3 regions of the Fusibacter sp. JL298sf-3 genome follow, and region 1 is predicted to be linked to each of the others. Evidence: riboswitches for the same ligand, from Rfam matches in the RefSeq annotation. Region 1 holds a riboswitch; each other region holds the start of a gene.
What was found. Region 1 has a riboswitch for cobalamin ahead of ACR6HW_RS11450 (YitT family protein). Riboswitches for the same ligand answer to the same signal wherever they lie in the genome.
Positions count from the first base shown of each region.

Region 2: linked by a shared signal. The riboswitch ahead of ACR6HW_RS03165 (DUF4430 domain-containing protein) and the one ahead of ACR6HW_RS11450 (YitT family protein) in region 1 are both predicted to bind cobalamin.
Region 3: linked by a shared signal. The riboswitch ahead of ACR6HW_RS10275 (sirohydrochlorin chelatase) and the one ahead of ACR6HW_RS11450 (YitT family protein) in region 1 are both predicted to bind cobalamin.

Region 1 covers NZ_CM132608.1:2,420,383-2,426,959, reverse strand. The annotation lists gene ACR6HW_RS11465 (alanine/glycine:cation symporter family protein) at 1-916, shown strand, start outside; gene ACR6HW_RS11460 (zinc-binding metallopeptidase family protein) at 986-2,032, shown strand; gene ACR6HW_RS11455 (radical SAM protein) at 2,219-2,782, opposite strand; gene ACR6HW_RS11450 (YitT family protein) at 2,797-3,645, opposite strand; cobalamin riboswitch at 3,792-3,973, opposite strand; gene ACR6HW_RS11445 (iron ABC transporter ATP-binding protein) at 4,013-4,768, opposite strand; gene ACR6HW_RS11440 (iron chelate uptake ABC transporter family permease subunit) at 4,765-5,706, opposite strand; gene ACR6HW_RS11435 (ABC transporter permease) at 5,696-6,577, opposite strand, start outside.
Region 2 covers NZ_CM132608.1:652,406-658,982, reverse strand. The annotation lists gene ACR6HW_RS03165 (DUF4430 domain-containing protein) at 1-2,686, opposite strand, end outside; cobalamin riboswitch at 2,863-3,055, opposite strand; gene ACR6HW_RS03160 (metal ABC transporter permease) at 3,220-4,341, opposite strand; partial or broken gene ACR6HW_RS03155 (metal ABC transporter permease) at 4,596-5,468, opposite strand; gene ACR6HW_RS03150 (metal ABC transporter ATP-binding protein) at 5,482-6,216, opposite strand; gene ACR6HW_RS03145 (metal ABC transporter solute-binding protein, Zn/Mn family) at 6,227-6,577, opposite strand, start outside.
Region 3 covers NZ_CM132608.1:2,154,353-2,160,929, reverse strand. The annotation lists gene cobM (precorrin-4 C(11)-methyltransferase) at 1-456, opposite strand, end outside; gene cobI (precorrin-2 C(20)-methyltransferase) at 449-1,156, opposite strand; gene cbiT (precorrin-6Y C5,15-methyltransferase (decarboxylating) subunit CbiT) at 1,160-1,741, opposite strand; gene cbiE (precorrin-6y C5,15-methyltransferase (decarboxylating) subunit CbiE) at 1,731-2,354, opposite strand; gene cbiD (cobalt-precorrin-5B (C(1))-methyltransferase CbiD) at 2,351-3,448, opposite strand; gene ACR6HW_RS10280 (precorrin-8X methylmutase) at 3,450-4,085, opposite strand; gene ACR6HW_RS10275 (sirohydrochlorin chelatase) at 4,085-4,444, opposite strand; cobalamin riboswitch at 4,561-4,748, opposite strand; gene ACR6HW_RS10270 (response regulator transcription factor) at 4,786-5,592, opposite strand; gene ACR6HW_RS10265 (hypothetical protein) at 5,901-6,577, shown strand, end outside.

The DNA.
Region 1 (6,577 bases):
CTTTGCCATCACCATTATTTTGGCGCTGGGCCTCATGGGCAACATCGTACAGTCCAACTCGCTGGGAATGGCCATTGAGCAAGTCCTTCCGGTGCCACCGATTGCCATCGGTCTCTTTACAGCTGTTCTCGTCGCTCTAATTCTCGTCGGCGGCATCACCCGTATCGGCGCCTTTACTGAGCGCGTTGTGCCGGTAATGGCTGCACTTTACATCTTAGGCGGGATTGCCATCATTGGCCTACATGCGGAAAATGTGCTACCGGCACTTAAAATGATCTTTGTCAGCGCCTTTACGCCACAGGCGGCATTAGGCGGCGCCGTGGGGACAACGGTTAAAGAAGCTGTGCGCTTTGGTGTCGCCAGAGGCCTCTTCTCCAACGAAGCCGGTATGGGCTCTACACCACATGCCCACGCCGTGGCAAAGGTCAAGCACCCAGGTGAACAAGGTCTCGTCTCCATTATCAGTGTTATCATCGATACGGGCATCGTCTGTACCATTACCGCCCTCGTCATCTTGACGACAGGTGTCCTAGACACCGGCCTCACCAGTGCCGCACTGACCCAAGAGGGCTTTAGAGTCGGCTTTTCGACTTTCGGCGATTTCGGGAACTACTTTATCGCCATCTGTCTGTTCTTCTTCGCCTTCTCCACCATTATCGGCTGGTATTTCTTCGGAGAGCAGAACGTCAAGTACCTCTTCGGCTCTAAAGGCGTTCACGTCTACCGACCGATGGTACTGGCGTGCATCGTCGTCGGCCCACTGTTTAACGTCGACGTCGTCTGGCAAATGGCCGATATGTTCAACGCCCTTATGGTGGTACCAAACCTCATCGGTATCGTATGCCTCACCGGCATTGTCGTCAAGATTTTAAACGACTACGAAACCAATGTGGAGAAACTCGAGCCTCGCAAGTAACATTGCACACCGACAGAAAAAACATTATACTAAAGAGAGTACTGAATCTAAAAGAATCGAGGCGAGAAAATGAACAACGCATTTTTAGAAAAATTAATCCAATGTCCGTCGCCTTCAGGTGATGAAGCGGCCATTCAAAAACTTTGGATAGAAGAAATGAAGCCGTATGCGCATAAAATCGAGGTGGATTTTGCCGGCAACGCCATTGCTGTCTTAAACCCCGAGGCAGACTTTAAAGTGATGCTCGCGGGACACTGTGACGAAATCGCGTTTATGGTTAAACACATCGACGACCGCGGCTACCTCTATGTGACTGAAGCCGGTGGCATCAGCCCTAAAGTGGCGCTGGGCAACCGCGTCCGCGTCTTAGGTCAAAAAGTGCTCCACGGCGTCGTCGGCGTCAAGGCACAGCACAAAGGTGGCGCAAAGGACAGCATCAAAGCTGAAGATCTCACCATCGATGTCGGCGCGAAATCAAAAGAAGAACTGAAAGACATCGTCGCCGTCGGCGATTACATCATCTACGATGTGGATTACACGTACCTCTTAAATAACCGCATTGCCGCCAGAGGCCTTGACAACAGAACCGGCGCCTACATCGTCGGTGAAGTCATCAAAGCGCTGAGCAAAGAAAATTTAAATGTCGGCGTATACGGCGTCAGCACTGTCAACGAAGAGACCACCATGGGCGGGGCCTACTTTGCTGCGTCGAGAATCAAACCGCAGATGGGTCTCGCACTGGACGTGACATTTGCCACAGACGAGTCGGACAGCAGCGCCAGAAGAGACGGCGATGTCAAACTCGGCGGCGGCCCGGTCATTTCAAAGGGCTCTCAAATCAGCGTCAAAGTCAACGGCTTGATTACTGCCGCTGCAGAGAAACACGACCACGCCCTTCAAATCGAACTCACGCCGAGAGCGACAGGCACCGATGCCGACCGCATCCGGTTCACAGGTGACGGCGTCCCAGTGGCACTGATTTCCCTGCCACTACGCTACATGCACTCGCCAAGTGAAGTGGTGAGCCTCGACGACATCGACGCAGAAGTGCGCCTCATCGTCGACATGATTAAAGACATGACGGGGAAAGAGAACCTCTACCCTGTAGAAATTTAACACCGCTCTTCATAAAAAAAGGACTTATCCCGGCGCGTGGCGCCGCGGATAAGTCCTTTTTATATCACAACAATACCTGACAACAGTTCACTCGTCGGTTGAGGACAAACTTTGCGAACAGTATTTGGGCACATCTGCACGGCCTGTGACAGATGCTTGTGATGACAACAGATTGTCTGGTAACAGCTAAATTCTCGCTCTGATGCCGAGGTCGTGCGACCATCTGATGATGTCGCCTTTACCGCTGAGAAAGTAATTTTCCTTGTCTGTAAGCGCCGAAATCTTTTGAATATCGTTGAGATCTAGCGCATCGCTGACATAGGTCTTGAACTCGTGATGCTCAAACCCCCGCACCAATCGGTACGCTTCTTTGACTTTCGAAAACTCCGTCCCCGTGAGGCTCAGATACTTTTCAGGCGGCGCCTTCAGCTCCATGCTGATGTAGTCCACCAGCCCCTCGTCTATTAAACGCTTTAAAATTCCCGGGCCGGTGCCGCAGGTGTCCAGTTTGATTTTAAACCCCAGCGGTTTAACCCGTTTGCAGAAATTGTAAACACTCATATCCAGCGTCGGCTCGTCTCCGGTGAGGACGATACCGTCTACCAGCTGCTTGTTTTCCATGAGATAACGTATAATCTTGTGTTCGTTCCAATAATCTTTCAAGTTTATCACCGATCCGAGATGTGCCACACAGGCCACAAACCCTGGAAAATCCGTGTACGAACACGGTACAAATTGCTTGACTTTCATGTTCGGTCCTCCTCTCATCCGGTTAAGCCGAAGCCTTCGCCAAACACTTCGTGTACAAAACTCACCGTCACAAAAGCGTTGGGATCCACTTCTTTTATATAATGCCTCAAGCGCATATACTCTTTTTTTGTCAAAATGACATTTAAAATATTCTTTTGTCGGTTGGTATAGCCCCCTGTGGCTGTAAACACCGTGGAGCCGCGTACCAAATCGTTTTTAACATAGGCGTTGATGCTTTCAAATGCCTCTGAAATCACAAATACCTGAACCTTTTTGTCGAGCCCGGCGATGACTTGGTCGATAATGAGCCCGTTGATTAAAATTCCGAGAAAAGCGTACAGCCCCAATTCTATGCCAAAGACTGCCCCCGCCCCAAGGGTAATCAACGCGTCTGATAGAAAGAGCGCCTTCCCAATGGGAATCCTCGTAAACGTGTTGATGATTTTGGCGACGATATCTGTGCCGCCTGTGGACGCATTTTCATAAAAGATAATGGCCATGCCGATGCCCTGTATGAGAATGCCGAAAATCAAGTTCATCATCAAATCGTCGACAATCGGGCCCTCCAGTGGCAACAGCCATTGAAAAAAACCGATAATCCCCGAAAGCAAAAAGCTGCAATAGATGGTTTTACCACCAAAAGCTCTGCCGATGACAATAAAAGCCAGTCCGAATAGAATCACATTAAACGCCAGCATCAACACGCCGAGATTGACCCCTTTAAAAAAGTATTGAATGACCATTGCCAATCCGGTGATCCCACCCACAGCAAGGTCTGCAGGAATCAAAAAGAAATACAGACCGGCAGCCATAACCAATAACCCTAAATGTATTAACCCATACGATTGAATCGTCTTCTTCACCCTATGCCTCCTTAAATAAGTTAATCCCTAAGACATACGGCGGTTAAGCGTCATTAAAAAAACCCTCTTCACCATGTGAAGAGGGTAATTTAAACAAAAGAAACGTCGGTTTCATCATTTAAACACCTCCCATCCTCGTGAGACTTATTGCGCTGTTACCATTGGCAGGTCTCCTGACTCGAGCGTCGACGCCGTTTTTGCCTTCCCATGCACAGCACAGTGGCCTTTAAAAACAGCTCTTCTCTTACAGTGGCGGGACCGTGTTGGATTTTCACCAAACTTCCCTTTTAAGCAATACGTGTATTGCACCAATAGCCTTATTGACTTGTACTATAAAGATAGCATTAAATACCTCATATTGTCAATACTAATAATAAGCACAGAGGCATTTGCCATCCATTTGAAACACTTTAAAAGGCATTTCGTAAATAGCTTCCAGCACGTCGGACTGCATGACCTTCTCTACCGGCCCCTCGGCGGCGAGCTTACCGTCTTTAAGCAGCACCAAGTGGTCGGAGTAACACGCGGCAAAATTGATGTCGTGAATAACAATGGCGATGGTCTTGCCCTTTTCATCCACCAACCGCCTAAGTGTTTTAAGCATCTCCGAAGCGTATTTCATATCGAGGTTGTTCAGCGGCTCGTCTAAAAGAATGTAGTCCGTATCCTGTGCCAAAATCGCCGCAATATACGCGCGTTGGCGCTGTCCCCCCGACAGCTCGTCGATGTAACGCCCTCTAAAAGCGTCTAAATCCATATAGCGCAGAGCGTCCTCAATCTTCTCGTGGTCCTCGGGCTTGAGGCGCCCTTTTGAATAGGGATAGCGACCAAAACTCACAAAGTCCTGAACCGTAATCCGAACCGAAATCGACTCCGACTGTTTCATAATGGCGAGGCGCTTGGCCAGTTCCGTAGAATCCCAACCGGAGAGACCCACGTCGTCGATACTCACCGACCCGCCGCTGGCTTCAAGCGTACGGCTCACCATCCCCAAAAACGTACTCTTCCCCGCTCCATTGGGCCCGATAATCGACGTAATTTTCTGCTTTGGGATAGATAGGCTTACGCCATCCACCACAACCGTCTCGCCATAGCGCTTGGTTAACCCATTTGACTGAATCATCTCTTATTCTCCTTTAATAACAACCTGATAAAGTAACCGCCGCCCACGAGGTTGATGACCACACTCACCGGAATGCCGAAATTAAAGAGGTGTTCCACAAAGAACTGCCCCAAAAACAGCATCATCACCGCAACGCAGACCGTCCCGAACAACAACACATCGTGACGATGGGTCTTAAACAACGTCTTGCTCATATTGACACTGAAAAAGCCTAAAAAGGTAATCGGCCCGACCAATGCCGTGGCCACAGCCACGAGCAGGAACACGAGCATCAGATACCCCATTACGCGCCGATCGTAATCGATGCCGAGGTTGAGCGCATGATCCTTTCCAAGGCTCATGGCGTCCAGCTCGTGGCGAGATCGGTAAACAAGTCCTGTGGCGACCGCCACAATCCCCAGTGACAAATACAAGAGCGTGTCTTTTACATCGGCAAAATTGGCGAAGAGCTTGTCCATAACGAGACTGAACTCATCGGGATTAATGAGAATTTGAAGCATCCCTGTGATACTTGAAAAAAACGTCCCCATGATAACGCCGATTAAGACAATGGTGTAAATGGATTTAATCTTCCTAAAAATAACCTTGTAAAACAGCAGTGCAAACAACATCATTAAAAAACCGGATGCCGCAAAATTCAGGTACGGGTTGTGCACCCACTGGGTGTACGCACCGAATACCACCACCATCAATAAGTTGAACAACACGTAAAGCGCGTCTAGCCCCAGCACAGAAGGTGTCAAAATGCGATTGGTGGCAATCGTTTGAAAAACCAGCGTGGAAACTGCCGTCGCCACAGCCACGACCAGCATGGCCAGCAATTTAACGGAACGCTTTTTAATAATGTAGTCGATAATATCGAAATTGAGGTTCCAAAACATCATCAGACAGACGACTGTAACAGTTGCCCCTAAGAGAATCAGTCCTTTACGCCGCATGGCGCACCTCCCTTCTGATGACGAGTCCTAAGAAAATACCGCATCCCAGTACGCCGACAACCAGTGCAATCGGCAGTTCATACGGGTAGATGATGCGGCGACAGAGCACATCGCTCGCCAACAAAAAGAGCGTTCCCAACAGCCCGACATCCAAAAGGTTCTTTTCGAGATTGTCCCCTGCGTAAAGAGAGACCAGGTTGGGAATGACCAACCCTAAAAAGGGAATGCTACCGACGACGATGACCACTGACGCACTCACAAGGGAAATCAGCCCCATGCCGATGCCCACAACCTTTTGATAATTGAGCCCTAAGTTGACTGCAAAATTTTCACCCATTCCGGCTATTGTAAACGCCTTTGCATACAGATAGGAGAGCAAAATGGCGGGGACGACGAGCCAGAGCAACTCGTAGCGTCCGGACGTCACAAGAGAAAAACTGCCTAAAAACCAGCCCTGTAAAACCTGTAGCGCATCGCTTCTATAGGCGATAAATGTCGTGATGGCGCTGACGAAGCTGCCGAGCATCATGCCCAAAAGCGGCACATAAATCCGCTCCTTAAACTTCAATCGGCTCATAATCGCCATAAAAATCCCCGTCACGAGCAAACTGAACCCAAAAGCAAACCCCATTTTCCCCACTGTGGGCAAATTCCCAAACAAGGCGATGGATAAAGCGATGCCCAGCTGCGCACCGCTCACCGATCCCGCAGTGGTCGGCGATACAAATTTGTTGCGACTGATTTGCTGATAAATAAGGCCCGATATGCTCATGCCAAAGCCCGCGATGACGATACTCAACGTACGCGGCACGCGACTTTTAAAGAACATCACATGGGAAATCGACGCCGGATCCGCTACATCCGACCAGAC
Region 2 (6,577 bases), 1.8 Mb from region 1:
TTCGCAGTGTTTTAAGCGCGTTAATCCCTATCATCGGCGAGTCGTATGACCCATCTAAACGTCGGACGCTATAGCTCCAACCGTCATTATCACCTTGTAGTTCTCCTAAAATACCAGTGACAAATAGCGCGGCGCCACTGCCGTTGTAAGTGATGTTATCCTCGCCAACGGCTTCTTTTAACACCTCGTAAGGGGTAGAGGCCATCGTATACGTGTAAGAGAGGACTTGGTTATAAAGTGTCTCATTATTGCCTTCTACTTGGACGATTAATGGGTGCGTTAAGTCTTCAAGCGTCGGATCCGGTTCTTCCGGTTTTGTCGTATCCGACGTTTGAACATCGAACACAATAGTTTGAGTGCGTGCACCCAAGGTTAGTGTAACTTCTCCTGTACCGGCTTTTAGTGCTGTAAGTTCACCATTTGAGAACGACAAAATTTCAGGCGTTGTCACGTGAACTTCCGGAGAAGCCGTTGTCAACAGCCCTTGTGCGTCAAAGGCAACAGGTTGAAATGGTTGAATGCTCCCTACAGTGACTTCTGTTGTGTAACCGCCGGTTACGAGCATTCGTGTGGCCACCCCCGGTGTTTCAACTGTTGGCGATTGGCGCAACTGCACAAACATCGAACGATCGTCGACCATATCGGTTAACGCCGCAAAGGCGTGGTAAGTCGCTTTGTAGTCAGCACCGATTTTTTCTTCACTCTTAGCGTACCCTTGTAGTTTGGGATCAGGGGAAATGTATTTACACTTTAACAGTGAATTCAGTGGCGTATTGCCGTTTCGAGTCCAGTTGGGGTGGTAGGCCGGGTTAATGCCATTGGCGACAAGTCCTTGGACAACACTTGCAGTAGCCATGGGACTATTAGAAAAATAACCGCCGTCTAGGTCGAAGCCGCCGTCGACGTTTTGTTGACTTTGAAGCCATTGGATTAGGGCGTCGGCTTTGGTAGCGGCAGCGCCCACTTGATCTCTATAAAGTCCTAGCGCCACGAGGCAAATGCCTTCTGTTTGTATGGCTTTATAACCCACAGAAGACTTGTACGCGCCATCGAGAAGCGTTACGAGTGCTTCAACTGCTGATGTACTGTCATAAGGCGCGCCGGACATATAGAGGGCAATAATCGCCCAAGCCTGGTACTCAGCATCATTTAAGTCCATAGGACTGAGGGCAAATTGCCCTTTGTAAGCACCGTTTTGGACTTGTGCGGCTCGAAGTGTTTCCAATAAATTTTCAACTTGTCCTTCATCGGTTGTCAGCACTGGTGCAGAAGAAGAACCTAGTTGAGCAATCAGCGTTTTCGTCAGCAGCGCTAAGTTGTTGACCCTCGAATAAGACATCAAGTTGTCAGCGATATGATTGCCGTCCATCCCCGATACAGTTGCTGCGGGGGCAGATAAAAACTCGTAGTTGTTGTAGACGGCGTATTTGGCTTTTAAAAAGTCAATTTCCTGTTGCAATGTTGTTTTTAGTGCTGGCGTAAGACCTTCGCCGGCGACAACTGACACGCTGTACTGCGCTGTTATTGAAGGGGCGCCTTCAACACCAAAGATAATGTTCGCAGTACCGACGCGCTGAGCGGTGAGGGTCTGATTTTCTACGGTGACCACTTCAGGGGTGTCAGAAGTGATTAACACCACGTCGTCCAGTGGTCTGTCGCTTGCGTCATAGGCGAAAGCAGTAAAGTTCAATGATTCTCCCACAGTGAGTTCTGTTAAAGTATCAAGCGATGAACGGACAGATGTCGGTGGAGTCATAGGGGTATAACGTATATCGTAGACGCTGTTTCCGTTAATGAGCTCTGTTAGAGCGACTAAACCGATGCCATCGGCAAGTTTACTTGCATAGCTCCCCCCTGGACTGTTGGTAAATCTCCCGTCACTTTCAATGTAACAGGCCATGATTCCATTTTCAAGGGTGTTGCCGGCGCTTGAGACCCAGCTTGAAGGGGCGATTCCAAGCTTCTTAAGGGCTTGGAACGCGTAGACAGTAGCACTTAAGTCCCCCTCGATTGAGCCGTTGTCTTCAATGCGCTTTTCTAAATAGACAAGCGCTTTTTGAATGGTGTCTTCAGCGCCTTCAACTTGTCGATGAGAGGCGAGAGCAAGTGCAGCGAGGGCGGTGTAGTCGGCACTCGGCGTGTAGTCTTCAACCATCTCTTGATCCCAATCGTCCCAATACGACGACGTGTGTCCAAAGGCGAACTCACCGCTGTAGTCTTCTTTTCCGGTGGCGATAAGATGTTTGGCGTAAGCGGTTTTATCGTACGATGCCTCTGCCATCTCAAGTGCGATAATCCCCAGGGCCAAATCTTTGGGGTCTTCTTCAGAGGGCCATTCGTCTAATACCATTTGGACGTAATTATTTCCGTTGTAATCAGCAGGATTTTCGCCGGCCGCAATTAGTGCCATTACATTGCGCGCACCGTTAGAAAGGGAACTGAGGCCCCCGTATACGGTGAGCGCCCGGCGTATGGTGGTCACATCTACACCGGCGTTTTTCAGTCCCATTGCCTCGAGGTAGTCGTAGGTTGCATTGTAGCTGCCATCAAAAGATTCGTACCGAGTCACCAGCTTGCTTAGAGCTTCGCCTTGGCTGGTGTTTGACGCAAAGTTTGGCACCAGTGGAAAACCGGTAAGAACGAGTGCGACTGCAAGAATTAGTGAAAGTACTTTACGTTGTTTCATGTTCTTCTCCTTATGATATATTTGTTTCCAGGGGGGGACGCGGTGTTTATTTCAAGGCCTAAACATACAAAAAACCGGCTTGAAAAGCCGGTTTGGTACAATAAAGTCTCTTTGATTTCACGGAGTAAATCCATAATAAATATCGTACGATGAACACGTTCCTTTCACTGGAAGGGGGTGGTGTCAATCAATTGGCAATATCCTGACTTATGGATGCTAACGTGAAGACTTCGCCTTCCCAAACACTTTGTTCAGTGGCTAAATGAAGTGCACTCTCCAAATACAGTGGCCTGACCGTCCGAGGTTCTCACTCGAGTTCCTTTTAATTCCTCTTATTTCTAAGAAGAAACCAATTGACCATTGGAAACCTGTGGTTTCCTATGAAATTAAGGGATGTCCCGCTGATATACTAGCACAAACTGTTGTAAAAGTAAATATAATAAAATCCGCTAGATACGCCTTGTTAGCCTTTAGAGCTCGATTTTTATCAGAGCAATAGCATGCACGAAGTGCTTTACAAGGCTTTGTTGATTTTAGACCGTCCCGAGAATAGCGTCGTAGCTTTCCAGTGCAAAGTGTCGTCCTTTTTCTGTCAAGTGGTAAATTCCGTCGAGCACGACGACTTTTTCTTCGCGAATGAGCTGTCTCATGGTTTTTTCAAGGCGTTCCCTTGAGTAGTTCACATGTAAGTGCAGCGACTTCACGCCATTTTCTTCACGTGCTTCGGCGGTATCGGTGTGTCGGTGCATGTGAAAGACGATGGCTTTTTGTGCAAATTCCCGCCTTTGAACACTTCGGCGTCTAAGTACAGTGATCATTCCGCGTTTCGGTGCTGCGATAAAAGCCAACAAGAAAGTCAGTCCCGTTACAGTGGCCATGCTCCCGGCGATGGACACATCGAATGCGTAGGCAAATCGATAGCCAACGAGTGCGTTGAAGGTGCCAATGGCGGCGCTGAAACAAAGCAGCCGTTTAAGATGGTCTGTAAGGAGGTAGGCGGTAATAGGTGGGCCTACCATAAATGCGATTACCAAGATTGAACCGACAGCTTCAAAAGCTGCAACAGTTGTGACGGACACACTGGTCATTAGTAAATACTGAATCAGAACCGGTGAGAAGCCCAGTACAGAAGCGAGTCCAGCATCAAAAATACTTATTTTAAGTTCTTTAAACAGCAAAACAATCATGACGACGTTGAGAACGAGAACGGTCCCCATTGTATACAACGCTTTGGGGCCGAGGTCCACACCGCCTATAACAAGGCGGTTAAAAGGTGCAAAAGCCAGTTCGCCAAGCAAAACGGCGTCGGTGTCAATATGGACTTTACCGGCGTAACGGCTGATCCAAATAATGGCGATGCTGAAGAGGAGTGGGAAGACGATGCCAATGGCTGCGTCTTCAGATACGAGACGTGTTGCCGTAATCAGCTCCACTAAGTACACAGTGAGTAAACCGACGGCTGCTGCTCCGATAATAAGTAGCGGCGAGTTCAAGTCGTGAACGACAAAGAAAGCGGCGACAATTCCCAGTAAGATGGTATGTGTGATGGCGTCTGTCATCATAGCCATTTTTCTGAGGACGAGAAAAACGCCGGGTAAGCTACAAGCCACCGCTACGACGACGGCAATTAACTGAATTTCCATTTGCGCACTCATAGCAGCGCCTCCTTTCTCAGGGGATGAGTTTTAACATACGCAAGCCCTTTTTCAGTGAGCATCCACTGGTTAAAATAATCTCGTTCTACACAATCGCTTCTGTCGAGGAGTTGCTCTATTTCGCGTTGAAGCCTTTTGTCGTTGGCACAGGAAGGATTGATTGCCAACAGGTTGTGGCTTCTATTCTCTTCCCCGTGATTTTGAGACAAACGGTATAAGCTAAACAGCAATTGATCCGATGTTATGCTTTTGTAGCGGTTTCTCTGTTGTCGGTAACGCCAGATTAAACCGCGCTCAGGGGCAAAACAGATGCTTATAAGAACGATAAGGCTTATAATGACGACAATGGCCGGGCCCGTAGGCATCTTACGCATAGAGGAGCTAATCAAGGTACCTAAAACGCCACTGAATGCACCGAAAGCACCGGCGAGGGCCACCATTTTAGAGAGGCTGTTGGTCCATTGACGTGCGGCAACGCCGGGAGCGACGAGCATGGCGCTCATTAAAATGACCCCGACAGTTTGAAGGCCTATAATAATTGAAACGACGATCATACAGGACATCAGCCGATTGAGCTTAGTCGCTGAAAAGCCCAAGCTGTCCGCAAAAGCGCTGTCAAATGTCACCAGTTTTAGTTCTTTCCAAAAGAGAACGACAAGCGCTAATAAAAGCATACCGATAATGGAGACACTGTAGACGTCTCGCTTTAAAAGCGTAGAGGCTTGTCCGAAGATAAACTTGTCAATGCCTGCTTGATTGGCGTTTGGGATTTTCTGAATATAGGTCATCAAGACCAATCCGAAGCCAAAGAAAGTGGAAAGGACCAAAGCCATGGCGCCATCATTTTTGATGCGTGTATGCCGAGTGACTAAAGTGATTAAACCGGTAGCCAAGAGCCCGGCAATCAAGGCTCCTAGCAAGAACAGCTCAGTGTTCTTGTTTTGGAGAATAACAAACATAATGGCTATTCCCGGCAAAGCCGCATGTGATACCGCATCGCCGATAAGCCCTTTTCGATTTAAGACGGCGAAACTACCGACCACTCCGCTAATAATCCCTAGTAGTGCAGAGCCTAATGCCACGAGCCGCAACGTGTAATCTGATAAGAAAAATTCTAAAGATGTCATAAATTTTCCCCCCCTAACTTTTGAGGACTTGTCCGGTACTACGGTACGTTTTCCTCAAGTTTTCCTCTGTAAAAACATCAGAAACGGGACCACTGGCGACCATTTGGGTGTTGAGCAAGGTCACCCAGTCGAAGTATTCCGGTACAGTTTGCAAATCGTGATGAACGACGATAACTGTTTTGCCTTGTCGACGCAGTTCTTTGAGAATCTCAATGACGGCGCGTTCTGTCTTTGCATCGACACCTTGGAATGGCTCATCCATAAAGTAGATGTCTGCTTCTTGAACCAATGCGCGCGCCAGAAAGACACGTTGTTGCTGACCGCCACTAAGTTGACTGATTTGTCTGTTTGCGTAATCGTTCATACCGACTTTTTTTAATGCTTCAAAAGCAATATGCTTGTCTTGCTTCTTAGGGCGTTTAAACCAGCCGACATGGCCGTAACGCCCCATGAGCACTACGTCTTGTACTGTGGTTGGGAAGTCCCAGTCGACGCTGCCGCGTTGAGGGACATAGCCGATGAAACGTCTTTGCGTATCGTAAGTAGCGCCATTAAAGAGCACTTTTCCTGTAACGGGTTTTATAAGGCTGAGCATCGCTTTAATTAAAGTGGATTTGCCAGCGCCGTTGGGGCCGACAATGGCCATAAGAACGCCTCTTGGGATTTGCAAGTCTATATCCCATAAAACGGGTTTTTCGTTGTAAGCGACGGTCATATCTTCTACTGTAATAATAGGGTTAGATTGCATTGCGACCTCCTTACTCTAAAGCGCCGACAATAGTATCGACGTTTGCGCGGACTGTTCCGATGTAAGTTTCGGCATCGGTCCCTTTTGTTCCAAGGGAATCCGAATAGAGTTCGCCGCCTATTTCCACGTCAAACCCTTTTGCCTGAACCGCTTCTTGGAGCGCCTCGATATTCTTTTTAGGGACACTCGATTCTACAAACACTGCTTTTATTTGTCGTTTTACGATGAAATCGGCAAGTGCTGACACGTCGGCCGTGCCGGCTTCAGACTCAGTGGAGATGCCTTGTAGCCCCACCACTTCAAAGTCGTAAGCGGCACCAAAGTAGGCAAAAGCATCGTGAGCAGTTACTAGAACGCGAGC
Region 3 (6,577 bases), 270 kb from region 1:
AAAGGAACGAATGGATTCGGCTTCCGGTACAGGGGTTCGGCCTTCCATCCGAGTGACGATAACACTTTGCGTAATTTCGGGAACCGTGTATTCGATTTCAAGTGCCGATGCAGCGCCGAGGAAGCTCGAAACGCCCGGAATGAGTTGGTAGCCGATATTCTCCTGCTTTAAGCGTTCAATTTGCTCGCGTAGAGACCCATAGATGGAAAAATCGCCGGTGTGCAAACGCACGACTTTTTTGCCTTCTGAAGTGCCTTTAACACATAAATCGATGATTTCATCGAGGTTGAGGTACGCGCTGTTGTGAATTTCGCACGTTGGCTTGCAGGCTTTCAGCAGTTCGGGGTTCACCAGGGAGCCCGCGTAGATGACGACATCGGCCTCTTGGAGTGCGCGATGTCCCTTTAAGGTTATGAGTTCCGGGTCTCCAGGACCGGCACCGACAAATTTAATCATTTTTATACCACCTTTTGTTCATGAGTAATGTTGTAAAGTAAGAGAGCTGATCGTCGCACATGGCGCGCAGATCTTTGTGTACGATTTCGTTGGGTTTTCCAAAATTGCTGACGGCGATGCAATAGCGGCTCAAGTCGTGTTTTTCCAGGAAAGTGACGACTTCTTCCGCATTTTTGTAAAGCTTCATCAGCACCACGGCGTCGTTTTCGAGCAGTGTTTTTTCAATGGTGGCCATGGGTTGTGTACACGGGCAGATCACCAGTGAAGCGTCGCCGTCTACAAGTGGGGTGTTCATGCCTGAAGCGATGGCGCCGAAAGAGGTGATGCCCGCCAGCGTTTCTACAGGCACACTTTCTTTAAGATGCATGAGCAAGTAGATGAACGTGCTGTAGAGCATGGGGTCGCCAAGTGTTAAAAAACCGACGTTTTTGCCGGCGAGTACCCAAGCCTTGACCTCTTCTGCTATCGGGGCGATACCCGCGTGCATGGCGTCGAGGTCCAGCGTCATAGGAAAGTGACGCTTTTCTATGTGGACAGTGCTTTTCAAGTAGCGTTTGGCAATTTCATAACTTTCGCTTTTGCCGTCTTTTTTTCCGCTTGGAATCAATAAAATATCCAGCTTTTCAAGGGTGTTGACGGCTTTGATGGTCAACAGCTCGGGATCGCCCGGGCCGACGCCGATACCGTAAAATTTGGTCATGGGTTACCCCTTCCTAGGTTCATTATATACGCATTTTAAAATCGTACAAGGGTTGAGCGGTTTAAAGTAATGGTAGCGTCCGAGGGTCTCCAGCCTGCTTGCGGCAATTTGAGAGCCTTCAATAGCGCTGAATCGTTCATCGTCAAAGAGCATGCCGCTGATTTCGCTGAGGCTCTCTAAAGTGATGGTTGAAAAGACGAGGAGAGCACCGTCTGTAAGGTGGCTGTTTGTAAGCCATGTCATAATGTCTTTAAAAGCCTTACCGGTACCGCCCATGTAGACGCGGTCGAATTTTAAGCCGCTCTCCAGTTGAATAGGTGCTTTGCCGTGGTGAATGGTCATTCCCGATACACCGTGTGCCGCTGCATTTTTTTTGATGAGCTCGACGCCGGTTTCGGTTTGCTCAATGCACGTCAGGTGGATATGCGGAAAAGTTTTCGCCATTTGGATACTGCAAGAACCGGTGCCTGCACCGATTTCGAGAACGTTTTTGCCGGCGTCGAGTTCGAGGTAATCGACAATGGCACCTCGTATTTCCATCTTTGTCATGGGGTTGTCACCCCGTATAAAGGCATTATCTTTCATAATCTATCACCACCACATTCATCGTATAGGATTTATCGGGAATTTTAGATGCTCTGACGACAGTGATGCATTCGTCGTCGTAAGACAGGTTCTCACCAATGGCCATAAGGGGGTCTCGACCACTTTCAATTATGGCTTTGGCAATGGCTTGCGGCGTCCACACTTTGTCAGTGAGGATGCCGATGCGGCTATGCGCCGTCAGATGCTCTTTGTCAAAGTGGCGGCCGTGTGCACTGGTGAGGTAACAATCGTGCATAGGGATGCCGATTTTATTAAAAAAGTACTGTAAGCTGCTGATGCCGGAGAGCACCTCGATGTCAGCGTTTTGTACATGTTTTTTTAAGTAGGATGTAATGCCGTAAAAATTGGGGTCGCCTGATGCGAGCACAGTGAGGTGCTCGTGGTGTAAGCGGGCGTTTTCAATTAAAGTCAGCAACTCTTTAATTGAGCCTGTGTAACTTGAAATATCAGACGCCGGCGCGAATAAGTGTTGCATGCTTTTGATTTGGCGGGTTGCACCGATGACACATCCGGCGGTTTTCAAATGTTCTCGGCAACGCGTCGTCAGATATTGCGGGTCGCCGGGGCCGATGCCCGCTATGGTCAGTTTCATGAAGGCTCCTTTCTCGTGTCTCCGAGTTTTCGGAGGGCCATGTCGTAAAAGATGACGTCAATTGCGGCAAGAGTGGGGGCATGTGCCTGACATTTTTCCCTAGCGCGCTCGCAGAGCGCTTGGAAAGCATAGGCATAGGGGGTTTCGACGAGGGTGTTTGACATTTCATCTGTGGTGTTGCACGACGCTATTTTTTGAAGGACGTCGTATGGGGCCCTTTCAAGCGCCAAATAAGCGATTAAGATTTCTTTTTTGGCGTCGGCGACTTTGCTGTGTGTTTGAAAGATACCGCCTGCCAATTTGATGAGTTTGCCGATGTGTCCGAGTAGGAGTACGCTGTCGAAGGCGAGGCCTTCACTGGCCTTTAAAGCGTAACCGACAAAGTTGCTACAGTGGACAATTCGGCTCGAGTCGATCCCCAGATGCTGGTTGGCGTATTTTTCGCCGTGCATGCCGGGGACGAGCACGAGGTGCTTAACGCCTAGGGCGTATTTCTGATTGAGCTCTGTAAAGATGGTTTGTTTAAAGGCTTCTTCACTCATGGGACGCACAATACCGGTGGTTCCAATGACCGATATTCCGCCGACGATGCCGAGTCTTGGATTAAAGGTTTTTTCGGCGACGGCGGCGCCCTCCGGAATGATGACTTCAACGATACAGCCCTTGTCTTTAGGCAAGAGCTCCTTGACGTTGGCCTCAATCATTTTAAGAGGCACGGGGTTGATGGCAGGTGCGCCAACGGGCACTTGAAGCCCTTCTTTGGTGACAGTGCCCACGCCTTCACCACCTATGATTTCAACGCAAAAAGGGCGATCGGTCAAAGTAACGCGTGCCTGAATGGTGAGCCCGTGCGTTACGTCTTGATCGTCGCCTGCATCTTTGATGACGGCGCCCAGGGCAGAGCCCGATTCCCGATTTTCTGCACTGAAAACGGGAATGGTGAGCGCATCACCACTGGGGAGACAAATGGTGATGTCGTCTCCTGGTTCCAAGGGGTGATGCGTCAATAGCGCCATTGCTATTTTAGCGGCTGCAGCTGCGCAGCTACCGGTTGTATAGCCATTTCTAAGGGGGGTTCCAGTAGAGGATAGCATATTAATCTCTTCCTAAAAATTGATACATGAGTGCGTTCAGTATGGAAGCAGCCACATTGCTGCCCCCTTTACGACCGAGAGCCGTAATACACGGGAGTTCAGAAGCCAACAGGGCGTCTTTAGATTCTGCTGCCCCGACAAAGCCCACGGGAACGCCAATGACGCCGATGACATTGGTCGGATGGGATTCTAGGAGCCTAAAGATTGCCGTTGGGGCATTGCCGATGACAAAGAGCTTAGGCGTCGGGTCCTTTAAGGCCTCATCTATGGCGACCATGGACCGTGTAATCCCCTTTTCTTTGGCGATTGCAAAAGTGTTGGGGTTGTTGACGAGGCAGTCTAGCGACCAGCCTGTCTTCTCAAACGCTTTTTTGTTAATGCCCGACAGCGCCATGTTGGTATCTGTAAATACCATCAGGGGCTTATTGAGAGCCGATTCAAAGGCCTTTAGAAAGGTCTCTTCGATTTTCAAATTGTCGAGGTAATCGAAATCCGCGCTCGTGTGAATCACGCGTCTGTAAATATGGCGTGTGACAGCATCTTCTCTGGGATAAGCACGGCCCATTTCGGCAATGATATCATCGATTATCTCAAAACTCTTGTTTTCGATGCCCATGGGCTTCTTAATGTAGTCCATTAGTTTTCGATCCTTTCGAGCATCAAGTCTACCATCTTGTCGTCAAAACCGATGTTGGCAAGGAAAGTCATTTCGAGATCTGGGTACTGCGATTGGATTTCTTCTAATACTTCTGGTATATCTTCTCTAATGTGGTTGCCGTTAAAGATAAAGAAAGGAAAGACTTTTAATTTGCGCACACCGCTGTTGTAAAGGTCTTTGACGGCTGTGTGAATGTCCGGATTCATGAGTTGTAGGTAGCAATATGAAAACTGGAGTTCCGGTCTCTTTGCAGAAAGTGCCTTTGAGTAGTCTTTCATAATCTCGTCGGTTTCTGCAACTTTGCTGCCGTGTGCGACGATAAGCAATGCTTCTTTCATAAGTGTTCTCCTCTTTTAAAATGTTGGTGGTGTTTCGATCCATTAAAAAAAGCCCAACATCCGCTGGGCTTTGAATTGACACAATCGTTATCGCCAAACCTCCCACCGAAGTTTTGAAGTGCTTTAGGTGCTTGGCAGGTCTCCTGGCTCGGGGATCGTCCTAATCTCTCACCTTCCCGTTTTCACAGTGGCTTTAAAAGATTTCGTACTCCCATACAGTAGCGGGGGCTGCTGAGGCCTTTAACCTCATTCCCTTTTAACTCTTACTTTTTCTAAGTAAAAGACCAATCACTTTCATACATGAGCATATCACACCTTCATAAGGTTGCGCAAGTATAATCTTATGACCGAGTGCCGAGGTTCGGTTTTGAACCCGGATATATCTTGATAATTAGGCGATCAAAGTTGCGGTTGGGGTTGATTTCAATGCGTTCTGTGAGGACGCGCCGACCGATTAATTCTGAAATAGAATGCTCCACTTGTTGGAGGGTGCTGTCGTAGACCAGTCGTCTTAAAATTTCGATGGCCTTGTGGTGAGGGCCCAAAGATAAGACGCTTTCCTCCATCGTTGTGAGCACCTCGTTGAAGATGATTTCAATCCCCTTGGGTTCTAGAAAGACATTGATGGTTTTGGCGCCTTTTCCGAATTTCTGCTTGAGGTACTTGGCGCAGATGTTTCTTATTTCCGTCTCGAGGTGCACTTTGTTTTCGTGGGTCAGTGCAAACTGCTGGTGGACGACAAAGGTGTCTTTGTTGGTTTCAAAGAGGTCGACAGTCACTTGAAGCAAGCTGTGGATTAAGGTGGTTTCTTCCACGGGTTTTACGAGGTATTTGTCGATTTTCAGTTCCACGGAGTGCAAAAGCGTCTCGACGTCGCACAAGCTGGAAGTGATGAGCACACGGCATTTTTCGTGTTCAGCTCTAAGGGTTTCGACGAATTCGATACCGCCGACTTCTGGCATAACGAGATCGGTTATGACCACATCGGGTTTAAACAAGTGGTATTTAATCAACGCGTCGTGGCCGTTTTCGGCAACAATGAGTTTGCCGACGTGCTTTTTAAGCAACTGTGCTGTGGTGGTGCGCGTCAGTTTATCGTCTTCGGCATACAAGACTTTAATTTGAGAAAGCACGTTGGGATACGTCATAAAAAATTCCTTTCAATTACAAAAAGTGTATACTTTATTATATATGCATCTGCAACCGCTGTAAAGATTGTTAAAATAAAAACTTGACATTTGACAATGATGTTGTTAAAATCTCAGTATGCTCAATGATTCAGATATTTAACGATACGCTGTAATTAAAGCATATGAACCGTATTTGTATGAACTGTATTTGGGAAATAAAGTTATGGATAGCTCACAAAATTTGTGCATTCAAACGTTTGATGAGTCCGTGGCAAAAGATATTCTTTTGTTGCGGACTTTTTTAGTGTTTAAAAAGGAGGGGGCCAATGGAAACAAGTCGGAAGTTGAAAGTGTTCGGCAGGTATTTGACAGGGGTTTTTCTCGTCATCGTATGGACGGCATTTGTTACGAGTCCGAAAAGCGGCTTGACAGGCTGGCAAAGAATCGGTGTCCTCGCGGTTACGGGCAGTTTGTTTGCAGCCCTGTCGACTTCGATGGTTTGGCGACGGGCGTACGCCATGAAAGAAAGGTTGTCGATGCAGATGGAGAAGCTCTCGGGGAATTCTCAAGAAGTATTGCTTGCCAGTGAGGCTATGGCGGTGATGACCGACGATACACACACGCGGTCAAAAGCGCTTGAAGACGGTATTCGTGTGGTGTCAAATGAGTTAAAGGCGCATGTGGGGTGCGTCGACGACAGCATTACACATCTCATGCAGATAGAGTTGATTATAGGTAAGATGAACGATGCCTTTGAGCAAATTTTTGAAAAGACAGAGGGGATTAAAACCGATGACCACCGTTTGGTTCACGACATTAGGGGACTGCGGGGGGAACTGAAACTCGCTAAGGAAGCGTTGTCGGGACACGAAGAGGCGTTGACGGCGAACTTGACGGCTTTGGCAGAGGGCGGTTTAAAACTCGCTGATGATGCGGAAGCTGCTATTTTTAAGTTTGAAGAGCACCATCGGTGCATGTGTCATCTCAGAGACAATTATAAAAA